DNA from 3 places in the Cyanobium sp. L1E-Cus genome. Region 2 is predicted to be linked to each of the others. Evidence: predicted binding sites of a transcription regulator. Region 2 holds the regulator's gene; each other region holds the start of a gene.
What was found. The regulator NtcA, encoded in region 2, controls nitrogen genes in cyanobacteria. The targets are predictions, from matches to a motif close to GTANCNNNNGNTAC.
Positions count from the first base shown of each region.

Region 1: the regulator NtcA is predicted to act here: its motif matches at 4,795-4,808, upstream of KBZ22_RS05885 (ammonium transporter).
Region 3: the regulator NtcA is predicted to act here: its motif matches at 5,331-5,344, upstream of KBZ22_RS08285 (ammonium transporter).

Region 1 covers NZ_JAGQBS010000004.1:245,086-252,457, reverse strand. The annotation lists gene KBZ22_RS05905 (cation-transporting P-type ATPase) at 1-1,399, shown strand, start outside; gene gorA (glutathione-disulfide reductase) at 1,396-2,739, opposite strand; gene KBZ22_RS05890 (P-II family nitrogen regulator) at 2,932-3,270, opposite strand; gene KBZ22_RS05885 (ammonium transporter) at 3,283-4,734, opposite strand; gene KBZ22_RS05880 (phycocyanin subunit beta) at 5,198-5,716, opposite strand; gene KBZ22_RS05875 (glutathione S-transferase family protein) at 5,810-7,066, shown strand; gene KBZ22_RS05870 (DUF2808 domain-containing protein) at 7,116-7,372, shown strand, end outside.
Region 2 covers NZ_JAGQBS010000006.1:19,563-26,934, reverse strand. The annotation lists gene KBZ22_RS07150 (alpha-mannosidase) at 1-1,428, shown strand, start outside; gene psbN (photosystem II reaction center protein PsbN) at 1,432-1,584, opposite strand; gene psbH (photosystem II reaction center phosphoprotein PsbH) at 1,707-1,907, shown strand; gene KBZ22_RS07135 (TatA/E family twin arginine-targeting protein translocase) at 1,907-2,203, shown strand; gene pth (aminoacyl-tRNA hydrolase) at 2,187-2,816, shown strand; gene KBZ22_RS07125 (DUF3146 family protein) at 2,821-3,078, shown strand; gene KBZ22_RS07120 (resolvase) at 3,075-3,551, opposite strand; gene KBZ22_RS07115 (DUF3084 domain-containing protein) at 3,548-4,765, opposite strand; gene ntcA (global nitrogen regulator NtcA) at 4,800-5,540, opposite strand; gene KBZ22_RS07105 (cob(I)yrinic acid a,c-diamide adenosyltransferase) at 5,782-6,420, shown strand; gene dcd (dCTP deaminase) at 6,420-7,013, shown strand; gene thyX (FAD-dependent thymidylate synthase) at 7,030-7,372, opposite strand, start outside.
Region 3 covers NZ_JAGQBS010000007.1:71,977-79,348, reverse strand. The annotation lists gene KBZ22_RS08315 (transaldolase family protein) at 1-257, opposite strand, end outside; gene KBZ22_RS08310 (30S ribosomal protein PSRP-3) at 335-811, shown strand; gene atpC (ATP synthase F1 subunit epsilon) at 1,019-1,426, opposite strand; gene atpD (F0F1 ATP synthase subunit beta) at 1,456-2,916, opposite strand; gene groES (co-chaperone GroES) at 3,183-3,494, shown strand; gene groL (chaperonin GroEL) at 3,546-5,180, shown strand; gene KBZ22_RS08285 (ammonium transporter) at 5,395-6,666, shown strand; gene msrB (peptide-methionine (R)-S-oxide reductase MsrB) at 6,663-7,145, opposite strand; gene secG (preprotein translocase subunit SecG) at 7,159-7,372, opposite strand, start outside.

The DNA.
Region 1 (7,372 bases), on a different contig from region 2:
AGCCCAGGCTCGAGAGCTGGGCCTCGAGGTGCATCAGCAGCGCCATCCCCGCAGCCGGGAGTTGCCATTTGATTCCCATCGGCGCCGAATGAGCGTGATCGTGGCCACCGAGGCCGGCCTGCAGCTGATCACCAAAGGGGCACCCCTGGAGCTGCTGGAGCGCTGTAGCCCAGAGGGCCGAGCCCAGGCAGTGGCCGCCAACGACGACCTTGCATGCCGCGGCTACCGCGTCATCGCCGTGGCCCAGCGCCGGCTCGAGGCCGCGGAGGGGCAAGCCCCAGCCGATCAACTGGAGCAAAAGCTCAGCTTGTTGGGCTTGATCGCGCTCTACGACCCGCCCCGGCCGGAGGTGCCTGAGGCGATTCGCCAGTGTAACCAGGCTGGGATCAAGGTCACGATGGTGACTGGCGACTACGGCCTCACCGCCCAGGCCATAGCGCGCCAGATCGGCCTGCTGGATATGCCGGCCAAGGGCGACAACCACCCCCAGGCCGATCCGGTGCGGGTGATCCAGGGCGACCAGCTCGAACTGATCAGCGATGTGCACCTGCGCCAGTTGCTCAAATACCGCAACCGGCTGGTGTTTGCCCGGATGGCCCCGGAGCAGAAGCTGCGGCTTGTGCAGGCCTACCGCTCCCTCGGCGAAGTGGTTGCAGTCACTGGCGATGGAGTTAATGATGCCCCGGCTTTGCGGGCGGCCGATGTGGGCATAGCTATGGGCCTGGTGGGCACCGATGTGGCAAGGGAGGCCGCCGATGTGGTGCTGCTAGACGACAACTTCGCCACGATCGTCACGGCTGTGCGCTTTGGCCGCGGGGTTGTGGCCAACATTCGCAAGTTCCTGCCCTACGTGCTGGCTAGCAACGTGGCCGAGATGGCTCCGTTTCTAGCCATGGTGACCGTGCAAATCCCGGCGGCCCTAACCGTGCTGCAAATCCTGGCGGTGGATCTGGGCACCGATTTACTACCCGCCCTAGGGCTAGGCGCCGAGGCGCCCGAATCTGGATTGATGCGCCAACCGCCCCGGCGCCGCTCGGCGCCGCTGCTGGATCGGCCCCTGATGCTGCGCGCCTATCTGGTGCTGGGCCTGAGCGAAGCCGTGGTGTCGATGACGGCCTACCTGCTCAGCTGGCAGCAGCAGGGTGTGGGGATGGCCTGCCGCAGTGAGCATCGCTCCGCCTTCGTCAACTTGGTGCAGCAGGGCTGGCGCCGCAATCCCCTGCTTTGGCTTGGCATAGCAGCTGAAATTCTCTTCACAGCGCTATTGCTCTATTGGCCGCCCCTGGCGCGGCTAGCGGCGATGGTGCCAATTGACAGCCGGGCCCTGCCGATGATCTTGCTAGCGCCACTTGTGGTGATGCTGGCGGATGATTGGCGCAAAAGCCGGCTCCCGGCCTAGTTCGGCATGGTCACAAACTCCTCGGCAACCGAGGGGTGCAGGGCCATGGTGCGATCAAAGTCGGCCTTGGTGGCGCCCATGCCAATGGCGATGGCTGCCATCTGGATAATTTCAGCGCTGTGCTCGCCGACCATGTGGCAGCCCAGCACCTTGCCGCTTTCCAGCTCCACCACCAACTTGAGCAATACCCTGGGCCCCCGGGCCGGCAAGGCCTGGCTCATCGGCCGGAAACGGGCCCGATGCACCCGCACGCCCTCAGGGCCGTGGCGCTGGATCGCCTCCTCTTCGCTGAGCCCCACACTGGCCAACTCCGGCTGACTGAACACCGCACAGGCCACCAGGCTGTGGTCAACCTGGCGCGGGCTAGTGCCATAGACACTGTCGGCAAAAGCGCGTCCCTCATCAATGGCAACCGGGGTGAGGTTGATGCGGTCGGTGACATCGCCAACTGCATAGATGTGGGGCACGTTTGTTCGCTGCTCGCTATCCACCGGAATGCGATTGGCCTCAGTGGCGATAGCCGCTGCCTCAAGGCGCAGGCCCTCCAGGAAAGGGCGCCTGCCGGTGGCAAGCAACACCCCACCGCAAGGAATGATTTCGCCAGCCTCGGTGTGGACGCTGAGGTTGCCGGCACTGCCAGTGATAGCTGCAGGACTGTGGGCAAAGAGAATCTCAACACCCTCTTGCTCCATGCCCTCCTGGACCGCCTTGGCAGCTTCAAGATCAAAGCCCCGCAGTAAATGATTGCCGCGCACCAGCTGGGTCACTGCCACGCCAAGGCCATTGAGGATGCAGGCGAATTCACAGGCGATGAAGCCAGCTCCCACCACCACAATGCGCTCTGGCAGCTGCTCCAGCAGAAACATCTCATCGCTCACCCAGCCCAGCTCTGCCCCTGGAATCGCTGGCCGCTGGGGCCGCCCCCCCACCGCAATCAAGATGCGCTCGGCCCGCAGGCGGCGCTCGCCAACGGCAATGGTGTGAGCGTCTTCAAAGCAGCCCCAGCCGCGCACCAGCTCTACCCCCGCTTTCTCAACAAAGCCGAGGTGCAGCTGATTGAGACGATCCACCTCGGTGCGCACATTGGCCAGCAGGGTGCTGGGGTTGCGGCGAATCCCCTCGATTTCCCAGCCATAGCTGGCTGCATCTGCAAGCAAGTGTTTATAGGCGGAGCCATAAACCAGCAGCTTCTTAGGCACGCAGCCGCGGATCACGCAGGTGCCGCCCACCCGATCGCCCTCCACGATCGCCACCCGGGCGCCATGGGCAGCGGCCCGTTTGGCAGCAGCTAGACCACCCGAACCGGCCCCCAGCACGATCAGGTCGTAGGAGCTGTTCATGGGGCTTGGAGATGAAGGAATGGAGGTCCTCACGCTATGGCGTGAAGTCCTTGGGCGGAAGGGTGCTCCCCAGCTCAGCGACGAATCCAGGGAAGCTGGTGGCATTGTCAGCAGCCATAAAAAAGCCCCCCTGACGGGGGGCAGTTGAGGTGTCCCAGATGGGAACACCACATCAAATCAAGAGGTGGGTGCTCAGATCGCCGTGTCGCCGCGCTCACCGGTGCGGATGCGGATGGCTTCCTCAACGGGGGTGACGAAGATCTTGCCATCACCGATTTCGCCGGTTCGGGCGGCCTCGAGGATGGCAGTGAGGGTGGCTTCTAACTTGTCGTCAGTCACCACCACAACGATCTTGGACTTGGGTAGGAAGTCAACGGTGAACTCGTTGCCGCGGTAGCGCTCCACCTGACCCTTCTGTCGACCGAAACCGCGGACATCGACAAGAGTCATGCCGACCACATCGAGGCCGACGAGGGTTGTTTTGATTGCTTCCACCTTGGAAGGGCGGACCATTGCCGTGATCATTTTCATGGTGATTCAGCTTCAGTTGGTCGTGGGGTCGTAAGCCTCTTCCCCGTGGGCGACGAAGTCGAGACCACGTTCTTCCTGCTCAGGAGTGACCCGCAGGCCCACCGTGGCGCCAACGATCCAGAGAATGACCGCGGTGCCGATGCCGACAAACCCGTAGCTGATCAGCACGGCCTTGACGTGGGCCACGAACAGGGCGGTGTTGCCGCCGCTGGCGAGGATTGCTGCCGATTTGGGGAAGTAGTCGGCCGGCACCAGGGCAGGGATGGCTAGGGCGCCGGTGAGCAGGGCTCCCACCGTGCCACCTACGCCGTGGACGGCGAAGGCATCGAGGGAGTCATCAAAGTTGATGGCCGACTTCACCTGAACTGCGATATAGCAGGCGATGGAGGTCGCCGCACCGATGATTAGAGCCTGGGGCATGTAGACGAAGCCTGCGGCGGGGGTGATGCCCACCAGACCAGCCACGGCGCCGGTGGCGGCTCCCACGGCGGTGGGTTTGCCATCACGGAACCACTCAATCAAGCACCAGGTGAGCAGGGCCGTTGAGGCCGACAGGGTGGTGGTCAGGAAGGAGAAGCCGGCACCCTTAGCAGCGAAGTAGCTGGCGCCGTTGAAGCCGAACCAGCCGAACCAGAGCAGGCCTGCACCCAAGAGGATGAAGGGCACGTTGTGGGGAGGACGCTTGCTGCCTGGGAAGCCGCTGCGCGGACCCACAATCGCAGTGGCCACCAGAGCCGCCACGCCTGCAGCAATGTGAACAACTGTGCCGCCGGCAAAGTCGATGGCGCCGATCTCACCAAAGGGACCGATGTATCCACCGCCCCAAACCATCTTGCACATGGGGCAGTAGATGAACAGGCTCCAGAGCAGGGAGAACCAGAACCAGGCCTTGAAGTTGATCCGCTCCACAAGGGCGCCGGAAATAAGCGCCGGGGTGATGATCGCGAACATGCCCTGGAAAAGGGCGAAGGAGGAAGCGGAGATGGCGAAACCATCAGCTAGTGGAGCATCACCGAGCTCACCGCCCACGCCGTTGAGCCACATCTGGCCGAGACCACCGATGAAGGGGCTGCCGAAGCCGGTGTCGAAGGAGAGGGAGTAGCCGATCACAACCCAGACGACACCGATGAGCCCCATCAGGAAAAAGCTCATCATCATGGTGTTGAGCACGTTCTTGGCGCGGGTGAAGCCGCCGTAGAAGAACGCCAGGCCTGGGGTCATAAGTAGAACCAGGGCTGAACCCATCAGCATCAGGAGGGTGTCGGCGCCGTCGGTGGGGACCTTCGCCAAGGCTGCCTTGGCGGAGCCTGCCATCAGCGGCAGAAGGCCAGCACCAAAGGCGAGCAGCATCACGGCGTAACGCTTCAGTTCAGGCTCCTGAACCTTGGCGAGAAGCTGGGTGCGGAATCGATCAAAGACAGCGAGCGGGGTTGGACCGCCGCCAGCGATGGGGACTTGGGCCATGAAGGAAGGTGACCTCTAATGTTCACCAGGCCACAATCGTGCAGCGCTGCAGTCCTGTGGGTAGCAAATGACACCGTTCACGAGAACGCTGATCCCTTCCGCCCTGAGTTGGCTGGCAGCCCAATCTTGGGACGGACATCGCTGACTAGAAGCCGCCGGAGGTGCCGCCGAGGATCGACGGCAGAGTGGGTCTGGAGGGCTAACTGGGCAACTCCATGACTGGTCCTCAGATTTTTGTGATGTTGGATCCGTTCACGGTTAGATCGGTTCACGAGTTAGTTGTCTGCGGCTGAGTGAAACAATCCTTCGTGATTGATGCCCTGATGCTCACTATTGAGGTCTTCAGCTGAGCTGCCTGGCCCCATCCCTTGGCTCTTGATCTCCAGTGCAACCGGAAACCAAAAAACTCTCTGGGTGAGCTGTTGGGCTCCTCCCAGAGGGACATTGCTGGGCTTGTGCCCAATCAGCCGACTGCAGCAGCAGCGCGGTCGAAGTAGGTGCCAACTTCGGACATCAGGGCGGAGCAATCGCCAGGGGTGATGCCGTTGCGATCGTTAGCGATCGAGATAGCAGCGTCCTTCATTTTGCGAACGCCTTCTGCCACAGAAGCGCCAGGAACGCCGAGGGCGAGGTAGGTCTCACGCAGGCCGTTGAGGCAGCGGTCTTCCAGCACGGAAGCATCGCCAGTGAAAACGGCATAGGTGACGTAGCGAAGGATGATCTCCATGTCGCGCAGGCAAGCAGCCATGCGGCGGCTGGTGTAGGCGTTGCCACCTGGAGAGATCAAGGCGGGCTGCTGATCGAAGAGATCGCGGGCAGCGTTGGTAACGATGGCAGAAGCGTTGGAGGTGATGCGGTTCACCGTATCCATGCGCTTGTTGCTTTCGGCAACCATCGCTGCGAGGGCATCGATCTGGCCGGCGTTGATGAATTCGCCACGGGCATCAGCCTGGGCAACAACCTTGGTGAAGGCGTCGAACATTGGATCTCTGGTATGAAACTTCGCTCTTGAAAGTTAGTTAGGCCACCGAGCACCCCGCGAGCTCCTAGAACCAAGGCTGCTGCAGCGATAGGGATGGCGTCGACAGCCCAGGGAGTGCTCGATTGGCAAGAGCTCGAACGCTTCGGTGCGTCCCCAGCCGATCCAGTCAACGGTCCCACCAGCGCCCAGGCCCGGCTGCGTTTGTTTGGTCAGCCGGAGGAGGCAGTGCGGGTCACTCTTTTCCGCGACCACCATGCCTGGTGCCCCTACTGCCAGAAGGTGTGGCTTTGGCTCGAAGAGAAGCGGATCCCCTACCGGATTCGCAAGGTCACCATGTTTTGCTACGGCGAAAAGGAGGCTTGGTTCAAACGGCTAGTTCCTTCGGGGATGCTGCCGGCGCTTGAGCTCGATGGCCGCCTGATCACTGAGAGCGATCGCATTCTTGAAGCCCTCGAGGGGGCCTTCGGGCCCCTAGGGCCCGGCATGAACGACCCGGCGGTGGTGCCCCTGCGCCAGTTGGAGCGATTGTTGTTCCGGGCATGGTGCCAATGGCTCTGCAGCCCGGGGCTGCGGTCCGCCCAGGAGCAAGCTGCCAGGGCAGCTTTTCAGCGCATTGCAGGCAACTTTGAGCAGGCGCTCAGCCAGCAAAGAGGGCCGTTTCTGCTTGGCGAGCTAGGCACGGCTGATCTGGTGTTCGTGCCCTACGTGGAGCGCATGGCAGCAAGCCTGGCCTACTACAAGGGCTTTCTGTTGCGCAGCGAGCATCCGGCCATTGGCCGCTGGTTTGAGGGGCTGGAGCAGCGCCCCAGCTACCTCGGCACCCAGAGCGACTTCCACACCCACGCCCACGATTTGCCGCCCCAGATGGGTGGCTGCTATGCCAGCGGAGATGCCAACCAACAAGCACTGGCCACCCAAATCGATCGGGGCCCCTGGCCCTTGGGCAGTCCCGACCCGGAAACCAGCCAGGCCGAACCGGCCAATGCTGCAGCCTTTGCCCTCAGCCGGGTGATCAAGCACCGAGCGGCAATTCTTGGCCGCAGCCCCCTGGGAGCGGAAAACTTCGATGTCCCGCTCCGCACAGCTCTCACGGCCCTGATCCACGCCATGCCCCTGCCACCACCGGCGGGGAGCGCGGCAGCCCTGCGCTACCTGCGCGATCGCATCAGCGTGCCCCGGGACATGCCGCTGCATGCGGCCCGGCGCCTGCGCCAGGCCCTGGAGGCCACCGCCAGCCTGGATCCCGAGGGCAGCACGGCCCAAGGACAGCCGATTCCGGTGGCCCATCGCCGCGATCAGGACCCCCAGCCATTCCTGCGGGCCGCCCCTAGCGTTTTTCCAGCCACCTAACGCTCAAGTGCCTGTGCCCCGTCTTCGATGCGTCGCCCTCGGCTGGGCATTGGCCACGTGCGTTGCCGGGGGCCAGGGACTCTCGCCGCTTGCGATCCCCGCCGCTCGAGCCCTGGAACTCAAGGGGGCCACCTACTTCACCAAGGCTCCGTGGAAGGTTGATCTGGTGAGCTACTACACCACCGTCTGGCAGACCAGCGCCGAGTACTACTTCACGATCAGCCTCGATGCCGACGCCGGCGCCGCCCTCGGCGGCCTCACCATTCAGCAGACCCGCGGCGTTGATACCAGCTTTCCATTCTTTGT
Region 2 (7,372 bases):
CACGACATTTTGCCCGGCACCTCGATTCCAGAGGTGTTCGAGCAGGCCGAGCCCCAGTGGCGGGCAGCGCGTCGCAGCGCCTGCCTGCAACGGGATCGGGCTCTGCAGGCCTGGCTAGGAGCTGGTGACGGTGAAGATGACTGTGTGGGTGTGGGCGAGGGTTGGTGGGTAGCCCAGCTCCAGCCCCTGCCTCCCCGGGCCCGCAGCCTGCGGGTGCCGTTGGGCTGCTGGAGTTGGGGCGGTGTGAAGCTGCCGTCCCAGCCGGCCCGGGCTGGCGGCCAGTGGCTGCAGCTGCCGCTCTTGGCGGGCGTGGCCGCCCTGCCCCTAGAGCAAACGGTCGCAGCGGCGGCCCCTCAGGCAGCTCAGGTTGAGGCAGCTCAGGTTGAGGCGCCGGTGTGGCGAGAGGGCTGGCGCTGCGGCAACGGTTTGGTGAGTTTTGAGCTGGGGCCGCGGGGCCTCGAGCAGCTGTGGGATAGCCAGGATCAGCCCCAGTTGGCAGGCCCTCTGGCCTGGCGGCGTTTTGCCGATCGAGGTGAGTTTTGGGATGCCTGGGACATCGCCACGGGCTACCGGGACCATCCGCTGGCCTGGCAGTGGCAGGGCGAGCCGAGCTGGCTGGAGCAGGGAGAGCTGTGCACCAGTTTTGTGTGGCGGGGCCAGTGCGGGGCCAGTGCGGTGCGGCTTGAGGGGCGCTTACTTGCCAATACCCCCTGGCTCGAGCTTGTGCTCAGCGTCGACTGGCGCCAGCGCCATGAGCTGCTGCGCCTGGAGATCCCCCTGGCCCAGCCGGCCCAGCGCTGGGCGGCGGATACCTCCGGTGGGGTGCTGGAAAGGCCAGCCCAGCCGGTCACTGCCCGCGAGCAGGCCCGCTGGGAGCTGCCAGCGATCAGCTGGATCGCTTCTGTGGCTACTGGCGGCGGCTTGGCGGTGCTGCTCGATGGGCCCCAGGGGGTGTCGGCTAGTCCGGAGCAGTTGGGTGTGTCGCTGCTGCGGGCGCCTACTTGGCCCGATCCTGGCGCCGATAACGGCCTGCAGCGCCTGCGGCTGGCCCTGGCGCCCTGCCCAGCAGGCTGGTGCCGGGCCCAGGTGCCCCAGCAGGCGGTGGCCTTCAGGGAACCGCTATGGCTGCGGCCGGCGGCGGCCCAGGGCCGGCCTAAACGACATCAGGCCCTGCCTCCCCTGGGCGAGGGGCTGTTGCTACTGGGCTGCCGGCCGCTAGGGGAGTCGGGGGACGTGGTGCTCACCGTGCAGAACTGTTCCCCTTGCCGCCGTAACCTGGAGGTGGGAGAGAGCTGGCAGCTATTGGAGCGACTCGATGGCCTGGATCAGCCTCTGATTTCCCAGGGAAAGCTCTCTGAAGATCCCTGGCTGCTGGCGCCGTGGAGCCTGGGTTTTTGGCGAGTGCACCCTGATTGGGTAAGCGCTTAGCGCTCAGTCGTCGTGGTCGTCAAAGGGGTCGGTGAGGCCCTTGGAGGGCGGCCCGAAGGCTTGGTACACCCCAAAACCGGTGAGTGAAAGCAGCACCGCCAGCACGGCGAGGGCCACGGAAAGGGCCGGGGAGCTGGTGGTGGCGGTGGGGTCCATGGAGGTGGAAGGGGAATGCAGGTGACGGGTTGCGTCACAACTCTCGACGGACAACCGCGGCGCGGTACGCGAGGCCCTTACAGTACTTAAAGCGAATCCATGCCCGAGAGGCTGCAGCAGACATGGCCCAACGCACCCGCCTCGGAGACATCCTGCGGCCACTCAATTCTGAGTACGGCAAGGTCGTTCCCGGCTGGGGCACCACGCCCGTCATGGGCATTTTTATGGTGCTCTTCTTGGTGTTTCTGCTGATCATCCTGCAGCTCTACAACAAGTCCTTGCTGCTCGAGGGCATCACGGTCAACTGGAACGGCCTCGGCTGATGAACGTGTTTGGCATTGGCTTGCCTGAGCTGGCGGTAATTGCCGCCATCGGGCTGCTGGTGTTCGGACCAAAGCGCCTGCCGGAGCTCGGTAAAACCCTGGGCCGAACTCTTAAGGGTTTTCAATCGGCCTCCTCTGAGTTCGAAAAGGAGCTGCGCACGGCGATCACCACCGCCGAACCTGTTGCGGCTGACCTACCAGTTGCAGTTTCTGCAACTGAGCTTGTTTCAGCTGATGCCTCCGGGGCTGATGCTCCAGAGCTGATTGAGCAGTCTTTCGATGGTCCTGCGGCCTGAGTTGTCGTTGCAGTTGGTGGTGGGCCTGGGTAATCCCGGAGCCAAGTACTTAGGTACTCGCCACAACGTGGGCTTTATGGCCCTTGAGCGATTAGCCGATTGCGCTGGTGGTGCATCTTTTCGGCAGCAGCCCAAGCTTCAGGGCTTGGTGGCTGAGGTGGGTTCGGGGCCTTCCCGGCTGCGGCTGTTGATGCCCCAGACCTATATGAATGAAAGTGGTCGTTCGATCCGCGCAGCCCTTGACTGGTTTGGTTTAGAGCCCGCCCAGTTGCTGGTGGTGGTTGACGACATGGACCTGCCCCTCGGCAAGTTGAGACTGCGGGCTACGGGCAGTGCCGGGGGGCATAACGGCCTGCGCAGCACCATCAGCCACCTAGGTACCCAGGACTTTCCGCGGCTTCGTATTGGTATTGGCGCCCCCGCCCAAGATCCCGGCGAGCGCCGCGCCCGCACAGTTGGCCATGTGCTCGGACGCTTCACGCCTGCCGAGCAGCCCCTGCTCGAGGAGGTGCTGCGCGAGGTGGAGGCAGGTATTGGCCTGATCCAGCGCCTCGGCCTGGAGCGGGCTGGCAACCGACTTAACGGTTTTCAGCCCCAGGGCGCGGCAGCCTGAGCCGATGGCACGCCTTCCCTCCACCACTGCCCAGTTGCGGGTGCTGCACCAGAGCTTCAGCCAGCGGGTGCTGGAGGGGGAGGTGAGTGCGGGCGGCTACCAATGGAGTTTCCGCTGGGCCTTTGACCGCGGTGAACTCAGCGTTGAGCCTTCTTTGGGCAGGGCTCTGATCCAGGATGCCCTGCTGCGTTATCTGCTCAAGGTCGACTACCAGCTCGAGCCTGGCGGTGACTACATCTTTACGGTTCGGGCCCGTTTTTAAACCGATTCAGCCTCCGGCGCGGCCGGCAGCGGCCATCGCCTCAGCACCTCCTGGTTGCTGCGTTGCATAGTCACCCCGTAGTAGCGCTCTATCAGCAGCTGGGCCACCACATCGTCGATATCCCGGGGGGGCAATCGCAAGCCCGCCGGCAGCAGCCGCCTCCAGCCCCTAGGGGGCCAAAGCTGCCAGTAGCGCTCGCGGGCCGCCAGGGTGCTGCCGCTCTCATCCACCACAGCTAGGGCCAGCCGCTGCTGGCCAAGTTGGCTGCACCAGTCTTGGCTGCCGGTGCCATTTCCGAGCACAACCTGGCCAAGCCCCACTTGCTGCCAGCTTTTGAGCAGGGCGAGGCAGGCTTGTGGGGGCAGGATTGCAGCCTGCCGGATCTGGCCAACGGCAGGATCAGCCAGCACTAGACCGCATTTGCTGCGCCCGGGATCGAGGCCTGCTACCAGGCCCGCCGCAGCGCCCGTCATGGGCGGCGAGGGCCCGGCCCCGATTGGGCGGGAGATGGGGCCGCCAACCAGCGCAATTCCACTGCAATTGGGTCGGCGGTGCTGGCGCTGTTGATGGCGAGGGCCTCTAGTTGGGCAACCTGGCCCGGCTGGCGCTCGCTCAGCTCCCGGGCAAGCTTTTTAAAGCTGGCCGCATCGAACTGCAGCCCTTCCACCAATGTGCCCTGGCGCTGGGCTCGGGCATAGGCAGCGGCCAGCAGCAGGTTGAGTCGCCGCGAAACCGGCTCCAGGGCTGTGAGGTCGCCCTCGATCGTGGTGCTGGCCAGCACTTCACCTGCTTTAACTACTGGGCGGTTGGGGCGTAGGTCTGGGAAGGCAAGCACCTGGCGCTCGCCCCTCAGCACGTTGGCGGCCGAGAGAATGCTCACCACCCAGCTGCCGGGTTTGGCCAGCAGGCCTTCCAGCTTGCTGATGTCATTTTTGGGTACCAGCAGGATCTGGCGATCGGGGGGCTGGCCGGGCAGCACCCGCCTGAAGGCGTTGAGATTGGCCTGCTGCAGCAAGGCGTTGATCACCTCCTTGGCCTGCTCGGGGCGCTCAAGGGTCACCTTGGCGCTGGCCAAGGTCTGACCGCTGCTGAGCACCACGTCGCCGCGGCGCAGGGCAATCAGGTTGCTCTCCAGGTCTTTAAGTTCTTGGGCTCCGGCGCTAATCCTGCGGCGCACCTGGGCTAGTTCCGCTTCGGTGCGGCGGATTTCCGCATCCCGCCCCTTCACCTCCTGGCTGAGACGGCTGCGCTCCAGCTCCAACCGGTTGCGCTGTGCAAGAAGTGGCGCCAGCTCTTTGCGCAATTTGCTGGCGCGGGCTTGGGCCTGCTCAAAGCGCGTCTGAGCCTCGCGTTTGCCCTGTTCGGCCCGCGCCACCTGCAGGCGGCTGCTGGCTAGTTGGCTGTTGCTGCGGCTCAGTTGGCTGCGGCTGGTTTGCAGCCGTTGCTCCAGTCGATCGAGTTCAAACAGGCCCGTGCGCAGCCGCTCGCTTACCAGCAGCATCAGGCCGAGGGAGATGGCACTGATCAGGCTGCCGGTGAGCACCGTGATCAACACCGCGGTGCGGCGGGGCCGCATCCCCAACAGGCTCAAGCGCGCCTTGCCCACCAGGCTGCCGAGTCGGTCGCCCAGGGTGGAGAGCACTCCCCCCAGGGCGAGCAGAGCGAGGATCAGCAGCCAGCCCGTCACATACGTCCCCGGAGGGCCCCAGTATCCCTGGCGTTCAGCTGAAGCGCTTGGCTAGGGCGATTGGATCAAACACAGTGATCTTTTTGCGGTCGATCTGAACCAGCCCGTCGTTGCGCAGGTCGCCCAGCAGGCGAGTGATTGTGACGCGGGTGGAGCCAATCGCTTCGGCAATCGCCTGGTGGGAGAGGCGCAGATCAATCGTGATCCCTTCCGAGCTGGGCACGCCGAAATCGCGGCACAGCACCAGCAGGAAGCTCACCAGCCGCGAGCTCATGTCGCGGTGGGTGAGGGTTTCGATCATCGTTTCGGTCTGCAGTATTCGCGAAGACAGGCCCTGCAGCAGCAGCAAGCCCACGCTGGCGTCCTGCTCGATCGCCCGGCGCACGGAGGTGGCTGGTGCGGTCACCATCTCGACCCTGGTGAAGGCCACAGCGTGATAAAAACGATCGGAGCGCTGGCCGGTAAGCAGCGAGAGCACACCAAACAGGCTGTTCTCACGCAACAGGGCCACGGTGATCTCCTCGCCGGATTCATATACCCGCGACAGCCGGACCGCTCCGCGCCGCAGCAGATAGACCCGCTCGGCTGGATCGCCGGGAAAAAAAATCGTCTTGCCCCGTTCGATCGTCTCGACACTGCTGCCGGCCAGGCCCCGGATCACTTCCAACAGGGTGGGGTTGCCCTGGCCGGCGCTGCCCATGCCTGCCACCACGCCAGGAGCACCCGTCGATGGGGTGTTGGCGGTACGGCTAAATCCGTGGGTAGCGCCAACCATCAAGGTCTTGGCAAGTGCCGGGACCCTAAGGATCACCCGGGGGGCGGCTTGTAGCAATACACACGGTTTGAGACGACACCGCCGGCGCCCCTGCGCACCAGTACGTATGTTTCCGCTAGGGATGGTGTCGTTTGCTTGTGGAGCGGCCCGATCCCGCTACATTCAGCTCCGCGAGGCCATGGGCTGCTCGTGGTGCCCCAGGTCTGTTTTTCGATTTTCAAGGTTCTTATTCAGGTTGTTCATGACCGCGAGCTTGCCCGTCTCAGGCCTCACCTCCTCCTCTGGAGCTGGTTTTCCGGCGGTCCAGCACCAACCTCAGCGCTCTGGCCATCGCCCTTTGGCTGTGGCGGCTGCCGCGTCCGCCCCTTCTGCTGCGCCGGCATTGCGGCTGGTGGCCCAGTCGGAGGGCTTACTGCAAATCCATACGGCGCCTTTCCGCGGCAGTTACGGTGCCGTGCTCAGCCAGGCCCTACGTAGTGCCGGCTTGGGCAGCCGGGTGCTAGTTACTCAGTTCCTTAAGGGCGGCGTAGATCAGGGCCTCGGCAGCAGCGTCTGGCTCTGTGGGCGACTGCAATGGCTGCGGCCCGGTGTGCCCGGCTGTCTGTCAGAGCCAGCTGCCCACCAGGGGCTCGAGCTGTTGGAGGCGGTGCGCCAGGTGTGGGCCTTCAGCCGCGAGCAGCTGCTCAGTGGTGCGGTGGATCTGATGGTGCTCGATGAGCTGGGCTTGGCTGTGGAGCTGGGCTACATCGAGCAGGCTGAAGTGTTGGCAACCTTGGAGCGCCGCCCAGCCCATCTAGATGTCATTTTGACAGGGCCAGCCATGACTCCTGAGTTGATGGCCATGGCTGATCAGGTCACCCAGTTGCGCCGAGGCCTCTGATGCTGAAGAACGATCGCTGGATCAACGAGCAGGCTGGGGCAGGAATGTTGCAGCCATTTCAGTCGACCCTGGTGCGCCACCTCGATCCCGCTACGGCGGGCTCCCCGGTGCTCAGCTACGGCTGTTCTTCCTATGGCTACGACTTGCGGTTGTCGGCCAAGGAATTTTTGATCTTTCGGCATGTGCCTGGCACCGTGATGAACCCCAAGCGGTTCAACCCGGCGAACCTGGAGCCGGCGCCGCTGCACAGCGACGAAGACGGTGAGTACTTCATCCTGCCAGCCCATTCCTATGGCTTGGGAGTGGCACTGGAGAAGATGAAGGTGCCATCAAATATCACGGTGATCTGCCTGGGTAAGAGCACATACGCCCGACTAGGCATCATTGTTAATACGACGCCAGCGGAAGCCGGCTGGGAGGGTCACCTCACCCTGGAGTTCAGTAATTCTTCGGGTGCTGACTGCCGTATTTATGCAAATGAGGGAATCTGTCAGCTGCTCTTTTTTGAGGGCGATCCCTGCGAGACTACCTATCAAGATAGGGCTGGTAAATATCAGCACCAGCCCGAACGCGTCACTTTGGCAAGAATTTAGTTTCCCGCATAAAGCCCTATGGGGCGAGTCTCGCTTTATGCAAGCGGCTCTTTTCATACCAGTCAGCGAATTGGGGTGTCCAAGCCTGTAGGTGGGGCCACATCAGATCACAGAGCTCACGGATCTCCTGCTGGGCGTCGAGCTTGGCGCGCAGATCAAGGAAGTGCAGAAACGCCCGTAGGGTGAAGCTCACCACAAAGTGCTGGCGGTAGTCGAAGGGCAGGATGCCGCGGGCGTGTTCCTCGGCGAAGCCAGCCGCCAAAAGGTCGCGGTAGCGTGCCGCCGCAGCACTGCAGAGCTCCAGATCTATGTAGCGCTGCTCTTCTGTGTAGGCGTATTTTTTGCCTTGCCGGTCGCTA
Region 3 (7,372 bases), on a different contig from region 2:
CCGGGGGCCAGGGCCGCTAGTTTCTGGCCGCAGCGCAGCATGTCTGCCGTGGTGGCGCCCCATGCCTGCAGGTGGAGTTCGGCGATGCCATGGGCCAGGGCCGTGCGGCTGAGGGCTGCCAGGCTGTCGAGGGTGCAGGGCTGGGCGGCCCGGCGCAGCAGGGTGGGGTTGGTGGTTACGCCGTGAAATAGGCCGCTGGCCAGCCACTGCTGCCAGGCTTTGGGATCTGCAGAATCGAGGAACAGGCGCAGGGCCATAGCCGCAGGCGGGGGCCGAGGGCGGCCAGGCGGCTGGTAGGTTAGTTCTTTGCTCTGTTGCCTTGAGCACTGACCCCATGACAGCCTTCGAGAGCGCTCCTGACGCAGCAGTAACCGAATTGGCCGAAGTGGCCGCGGCTGCCGAAGACACCACCACCCAGGGGCGTCCGGTGATGCGTGGCGGCAGTGCGGCTCTGGCGACCGCCATCATTGATGAGGATGGCGTTCCTTCTGGCTATACCCCCAAGGCTGACGAAGGTCGTTTCCTGCTCAAGATCCTGTGGCTGCCTGACAACGTCGCCCTAGCGGTGGATCAGATTGTTGGCGGTGGTCCGAGCCCTCTTACTTCTTACTTCTTCTGGCCCCGGGAAGATGCCTGGGAAACCCTCAAGACCGAGCTCGAAGGCAAGAGCTGGATCACCGATAACGAGCGCGTTGAGGTGCTTAACAAGGCTACCGAGGTGATCAACTACTGGCAGGAAGAAGGAAAAGGCAAGAGCCTGGACGACGCCAAACTCAAGTTTCCTGATGTCACTTTCTGCGGTACCGCCTGATCGGCGCTGAATTCTGAAGCTTAGTTTTTGCCCGGATAAAAATTATATCTACCAGCGCTCCGCGAGGAGTGCTTTTTTGTGCATCTTTTTTGCTCATTAACGACATAACCATAAAAATTCCGGAAGTCAACCCTGGGTACGGGTTGACTTCCGGAATTAAAATCTTTGAATACTTAGATTCTTGGAAAATCTAGAATGTTTGGAAATCTAGATGGCTTTGCTTGCTTGGAATCGGGCGCGAGACGCAGCCAGTGCTTGCTGGGCTTTGACCTTGTCTGGGCTAGCTGGCTTGCCCTCGAATGCAGCTGCTGCCGATTGGGCAGCCTCAAAGGCAGCCTCTGCGGATGCAGCATTAATTGAGCTGCCGAGCTCAGCGGCATTCACCAAAACGGTGACCTCATCGGCCTCCACTTCAGCGAAACCACCCATTAGGGCGATCGTTGACCAAGCGCCGCCGGAGCGCAGACGCATTACGCCTGTATCCAGTGCTGCCAGCATGGTGACGTGGCCAGGAAGGATACCTACCTGCCCAGTAGTGCTTGGCAGGATTACCTCTTCGGCGGTTCCATCAAAAACGCTCTGATCAGGGGCCAGAACGCGGAGGGTGAGACTCATGGGTAGGGGTCCTCAGGGAAAAGCAGGAATCAACCCTTGGCTTCGGCAAGAATCTTGGCGGCCTTGGCCCTCACCTGGTCGATGTTGCCCACTAGGTAGAAGGCAGCTTCAGGTAGGTCGTCAAGCTCGCCGGCCAGAATCATGTTGAAGCCCTTGATCGTGTCGTCCAGCTTGACGTACTCACCCTTTTGACCGGTGAAGATCTCGGCCACGAAGAATGGCTGGGAGAGAAACTTCTCGATCTTGCGGGCCCGGTCAACCGTGCGGCGGTCGTCCTCGGAGAGTTCGTCGAGACCAAGAATCGCAATGATGTCTTGGAGCTCTTTGTAGCGCTGCAGGGTGCTTTGCACGGAGCGTGCAGTGCGGTAGTGCTCATCACCTACCACCGCTGGCTGAAGCATGGTGCTGGTGGAATCCAGAGGATCCACAGCCGGGTAGATGCCCTTGGAAGCCAGGCCGCGGCTCAGCACGGTGGTGGCGTCTAGGTGGGCAAAGGTGGTGGCAGGTGCCGGGTCGGTCAGGTCGTCTGCAGGTACGTAGACGGCCTGGATCGAAGTGATCGAGCCTTCCAGGGTGGAGGTGATGCGCTCTTGCAGCATGCCCACGTCGGTGCCGAGGGTGGGCTGATAGCCCACAGCTGAAGGCATGCGGCCGAGCAGGGCCGATACCTCTGAACCGGCCTGCACGAAACGGAAGATGTTGTCGACGAACAGCAAGACGTCTTGCTTGTTCGTATCGCGGAAGTGCTCAGCCATGGTGAGTGCTGAGAGACCCACGCGCATGCGGGCACCAGGGGGCTCGTTCATCTGGCCATAGCAGAGCGCCACCTTCGACTTGGAAAGGTCGTCGGGGTTGATCACACCCGATTCCTTGAATTCCTCGTAAAGGTCGTTGCCTTCGCGGGTGCGCTCGCCAACGCCAGCGAACACGGAAACGCCGCCGTGCTCCTTGGCGATGTTGTTGATTAGCTCTTGGATCAGCACGGTCTTGCCAACGCCGGCACCGCCGAACAGGCCAACCTTGCCCCCTTGGCGGTAAGGAGCCAGCAGGTCGATCACCTTGATGCCGGTCTCAAAAACCTTGGGCTTGGTCTCCAGCTCAGTGAGGCTGGGGGCGGCGCGGTGGATCGAAGCGGTCACGCTGGTGGTTACTGGACCCTGCTCATCCACGGGCTCGCCGAGCACGTTGAAGATGCGACCGAGGGTGGCTTCGCCCACGGGTACGCAAATTGGGGCGCCAGTATCAACTGCCTCCATGCCACGGACCAAGCCGTCGGTGGTGCTCATGGCCACAGCACGGACTCGGTGATCGCCCAGCAACTGTTGGACTTCAGCAGTTAGGGCGACTAGCTGGCCGGCCGAATTTTTGGCTTCAATCCGAAGCGCGTTGTAAATCTTGGGCAGCTTGCCGGCCGGGAATTCAACGTCTAAAACCGGGCCAATCACCTGCCGGACGGTGCCTTTGGTGCCGGTGGCGGTAGCAGCTGCCATAGGTAAGGAAATCTTGGGGAAGCGCAGGGGGAATCAGCCCGCCTGAAGCGGCGCAACCTTACCACCGCGACAGGCGGTAAACCCTGTTCAGCAACTGTTCGCCCTGGTGGTTCGGTCACCCGCACGGTCTGGGCCTGGGCACTGGAACTTGATTGGGCATAAGTTGGCACTCGTAGAGCTCGAGTGCTAAATCGCCCCTCAGGCCCACTCAAGTTCACTGTTCTGTGGCGTCTCAGGCGTCATGTCATTGCTCCCGCAATCCATCCATGGCTGCTGTTTCTCTCAGCGTCTCCACGGTTAAGCCCCTCGGAGATCGCATTTTTATCAAGGTGTCCGAATCGGAGGAGAAAACCGCCGGCGGCATCCTTCTGCCTGACACCGCTAAGGAAAAGCCCCAGGTGGGCGAGGTGGTGCAGATCGGCCCCGGCAAGCGCAACGACGACGGCAGCCGCCAGGCTCCTGAGGTCAGCGTTGGCGACAAGGTGCTCTACAGCAAGTACGCCGGCACCGACATCAAGCTCGGCAGCGACGAGTTTGTGTTGCTTTCCGAGAAGGACATCCTCGCCATCGTCAACTGACGACTGGCCGATTACTGAATCCGACCTAACCCCATAAGGACATCGCCTTCCATGGCTAAGCGCATTATTTACAACGAGAACGCTCGCAGAGCTCTCGAAAGAGGTATCGACATTCTGGCTGAGGCCGTTGCTGTCACCCTTGGACCCAAGGGCCGCAACGTGGTCCTGGAGAAAAAGTTTGGTGCTCCCCAGATCATCAACGACGGCGTCACCATCGCCAAGGAAATTGAGCTCGAAGACCACATCGAGAACACCGGTGTTGCCCTGATCCGTCAGGCCGCCTCCAAAACCAACGATGCCGCCGGCGACGGCACCACCACCGCCACTGTTTTGGCCCATGCCATGGTCAAGGCAGGCTTGCGCAACGTGGCTGCAGGCGCCAATGCGATCACCCTCAAAAAGGGCATCGATAAGGCTTCCGATTTCCTCGTAGGCAAGATCAAGGAGCACGCCAAGCCCATCTCCGACTCCAGCGCCATCGCCCAAGTGGGCACCATCTCCGCCGGCAACGACGAAGAGGTAGGTCGCATGATCGCCGATGCGATGGACAAGGTCGGTAAGGAAGGTGTGATCTCCCTGGAAGAAGGGAAATCGATGACCACCGAGCTGGAGGTCACCGAAGGCATGCGCTTCGACAAGGGCTACATCTCGCCCTATTTCGCCACCGACACCGAGCGCATGGAAGCGGTGCTCGAAGAGCCCTACATCCTGCTCACCGATAAGAAGATCGGTTTGGTGCAGGACCTGGTGCCCGTGCTTGAGCAGATCGCCCGTACAGGCAAGCCCCTGCTGATCATTGCCGAGGACATCGAGAAGGAAGCCCTAGCCACCCTCGTTGTGAACCGCCTGCGCGGCGTGCTCAACGTGGCGGCAGTCAAGGCCCCTGGTTTCGGTGATCGCCGCAAGGCCATGCTCGAGGACATCGCCGTTCTCACCAACGGTCAGCTGATCACCGAGGACGCCGGTCTCAAGCTTGAGAACGCCAAATTGGAGATGCTGGGCACCGCCCGCCGCATCACCATCAACAAGGACACCACCACCATCGTGGCCGAAGGCAACGAAGTGGCCGTCAAGGCGCGCTGCGAGCAGATCCGCAAGCAGATGGACGAAACCGACTCCTCCTATGACAAGGAGAAGCTGCAGGAGCGTCTTGCCAAGCTGAGCGGCGGTGTGGCCGTGGTCAAGGTGGGTGCCGCCACCGAGACTGAGATGAAGGACAAGAAGCTGCGCCTGGAAGACGCCATCAACGCCACCAAGGCGGCTGTTGAAGAAGGCATCGTTCCTGGTGGTGGCACCACCTTGGCCCACCTGGCCCCCGCCCTCGAGGAGTGGGCTGCGGCCAACCTCTCTGGCGAGGAGCTGATCGGCGCCCACATCGTGGCCTCCGCGCTGACCGCACCCTTGATGCGCATCGCTCAAAACGCTGGCGTCAATGGCGCTGTCGTGGCTGAGAACGTGCGCAACAAGCCCTTCAACGAGGGCTACAACGCCGCCACCGGCGAGTACGTCGACATGCTGGCTGCCGGTATCGTCGACCCCGCCAAGGTGACCCGCTCCGGTCTGCAAAATGCCGCCTCCATCGCCGGCATGGTGCTGACCACCGAGTGCATCGTGGCTGATATGCCAGACAAGAAAGATGCTGCTCCCGCCGGTGGCGGCATGGGCGGCGGCGACTTCGACTATTGACAGCGAGATGGGTGCCTTCGAGGCCCCTCTCCGTCATCGTCAGCGAGGGCAGAAGGGTTTTCCTTCTGCCCTTTTTTTGTTCGTTTCCGTTCAGCCAAGCGGGCCCATCCATCCCAGCTGTATCGGTTGCCACCTTTAAAGGCTCTTTTGGTAGCGGTTGCTACTGGCTGCTGATCCGTTGGTCTTCAGGGTGGCGCCTGGTTTTGGCTCAGCTGTGCCGCTTCTGTTTGCAACCGATCTGGCCCTTCGCAGTGCCAACAATGGTTTTGTGTTGGTGAGTGCCGCCCTGGTGCTGATGATGACGCCAGCTCTGGCCCTCTTTTATGCGGGCTTTGTTCGCAGCCGCAACGTGCTTAACACCATGGTGATGAGCTTCACCGCCATGGCCCTGGTGAGTGTGCTCTGGGTGTTGTTCGGCTACAGCCTGGCCTTCTCTCCCGGCAGCGGTCCCCTGGCTCCGTTCATCGGCGGGTTGCAGTGGGCGGGGCTCAGCAATTGGTCGGCTCCCTATGGGGATGGGCAACTCAGTCACGGTGCCGTTGCCCTGTTCCAGGTCACCTTTGCGATCATCACTCCGGCGCTGATTTCCGGTGCGGTGGTGGAGCGGATGCATTTCCGCGCCTGGATGGTGTTTCTGCTGCTCTGGAGCACCTTCATCTATCTACCCCTGGCCCACATGGTGTGGGGCCCCGGTGGGTTCTTGGGTAGCTCCGGCCTCGGTGCTATCGACTTCGCCGGTGGCCTGGTGGTGGAACTGGCCTCGGGCGTGGCCGCCGCCGTTGCTGCCTTGGTGGTGGGCCGGCGTCGCAGTGGGGGCGTGGGCTATGCCGCCCCACCCCACAACGTGCCCTTCATCCTGTTTGGGGCGGGCCTGCTCTGGTTCGGCTGGTTTGGCTTCAATGGTGGTAGCGGCCTGGTGGCAGGCAATTTGGCCTCCCTTGCCTGCCTCACCACCAATACCGCTGCCGCTGCCGCTGCCCTGGGCTGGATGCTGCTGGAAACATGGCAGCGCGGCAAGCCCACTGCCGTGGGTGTGGCTACCGGCGCCGTGGCCGGCCTAGTGGCGATCACCCCAGCGGCTGGCTATGTGAGCCCTCTGGCGGCTGTGTTGATCGGCTTTGCGGCGGCCCTGGTTTGCAGCTATGCCATGCAACTCAAGAATCGCTGGCGGCTCGATGACAGCCTCGATGTGCTGCCGGTGCATGGCGTGGCCGGGTTGCTCGGCACTCTGCTAACTGGCGTGTTCACGTTGAAAAGCCTCAATCCCGCTGGCGCAGATGGACTGCTAGTCGGTCAGCCAGGTCAGCTCTGGATTCAGCTCAAGGCCGCAGGATTCACAATTCTTTTTGTTGGAGTAGGCACGTATGTGATTCTTCTACTGATTCGCCTGGTGATGCCCCTGCGTGTTAACGACATTCAGGAACAGCAGGGCCTCGATATCAATGCTCACGGCGAAGAGGCCTACAACGGCGAATACACCGGTTAACCGGTGATGAAATTGAGGGCTGCGCCGTTGTTGCAGTAGCGCTTGCCACTGGGCTTAGGGCCGTCGTCAAACACGTGGCCCTGATGGCCGCCGCAGCGCCGGCAGTGGTATTCGGTGCGGGGCACGATCAACTTGAAGTCCACCTTGGTGGCGATCCCGTTGGGCAGCGGTTGCCAGAAGCTGGGCCAGCCGGTGCCGCTCTCGTATTTGGCCTTGGAGCTAAAGAGGGGCAGGGCGCAGCCAGCACAAACGAAAGTGCCTGGGCGTTTTTCGCTATTCAAGGGGCTGGAGAAGGGCCTTTCGGTGCCTTCCTGGCGGAGCACGTTATAAGCGGCAGGGTTGAGACGTTTCTTCCAGCTGGCTTCGCTGAGCTGCCAGGCGGGATCTTGGGCCTTGGAAGCTGCTTCGGCGCGGGAGACGCCAGTGAAGAAGGCACCCAGGCTTGATCCCAGGGCTACCAGCAGATTGCGTCGCGGCATTGGCGTCACAGACCTAACCGAGCCAGCCGGCGCTGAGCACAACGGCCAGGCCAAGAAAAATTGCTAGCAAGGTCCAGCTGATGCGGTTGAGGGTGGCTTCGGCGCTACGGGCACTGGTGAACATCGAACCGCCGCTAGCGGCCAGCCCGCCCATGCCATCGCCCTTGGGGCTATGTAGTAGCACGCTGATGATCAGCAGAACGCCACTGCCAATCCACACCCATGAC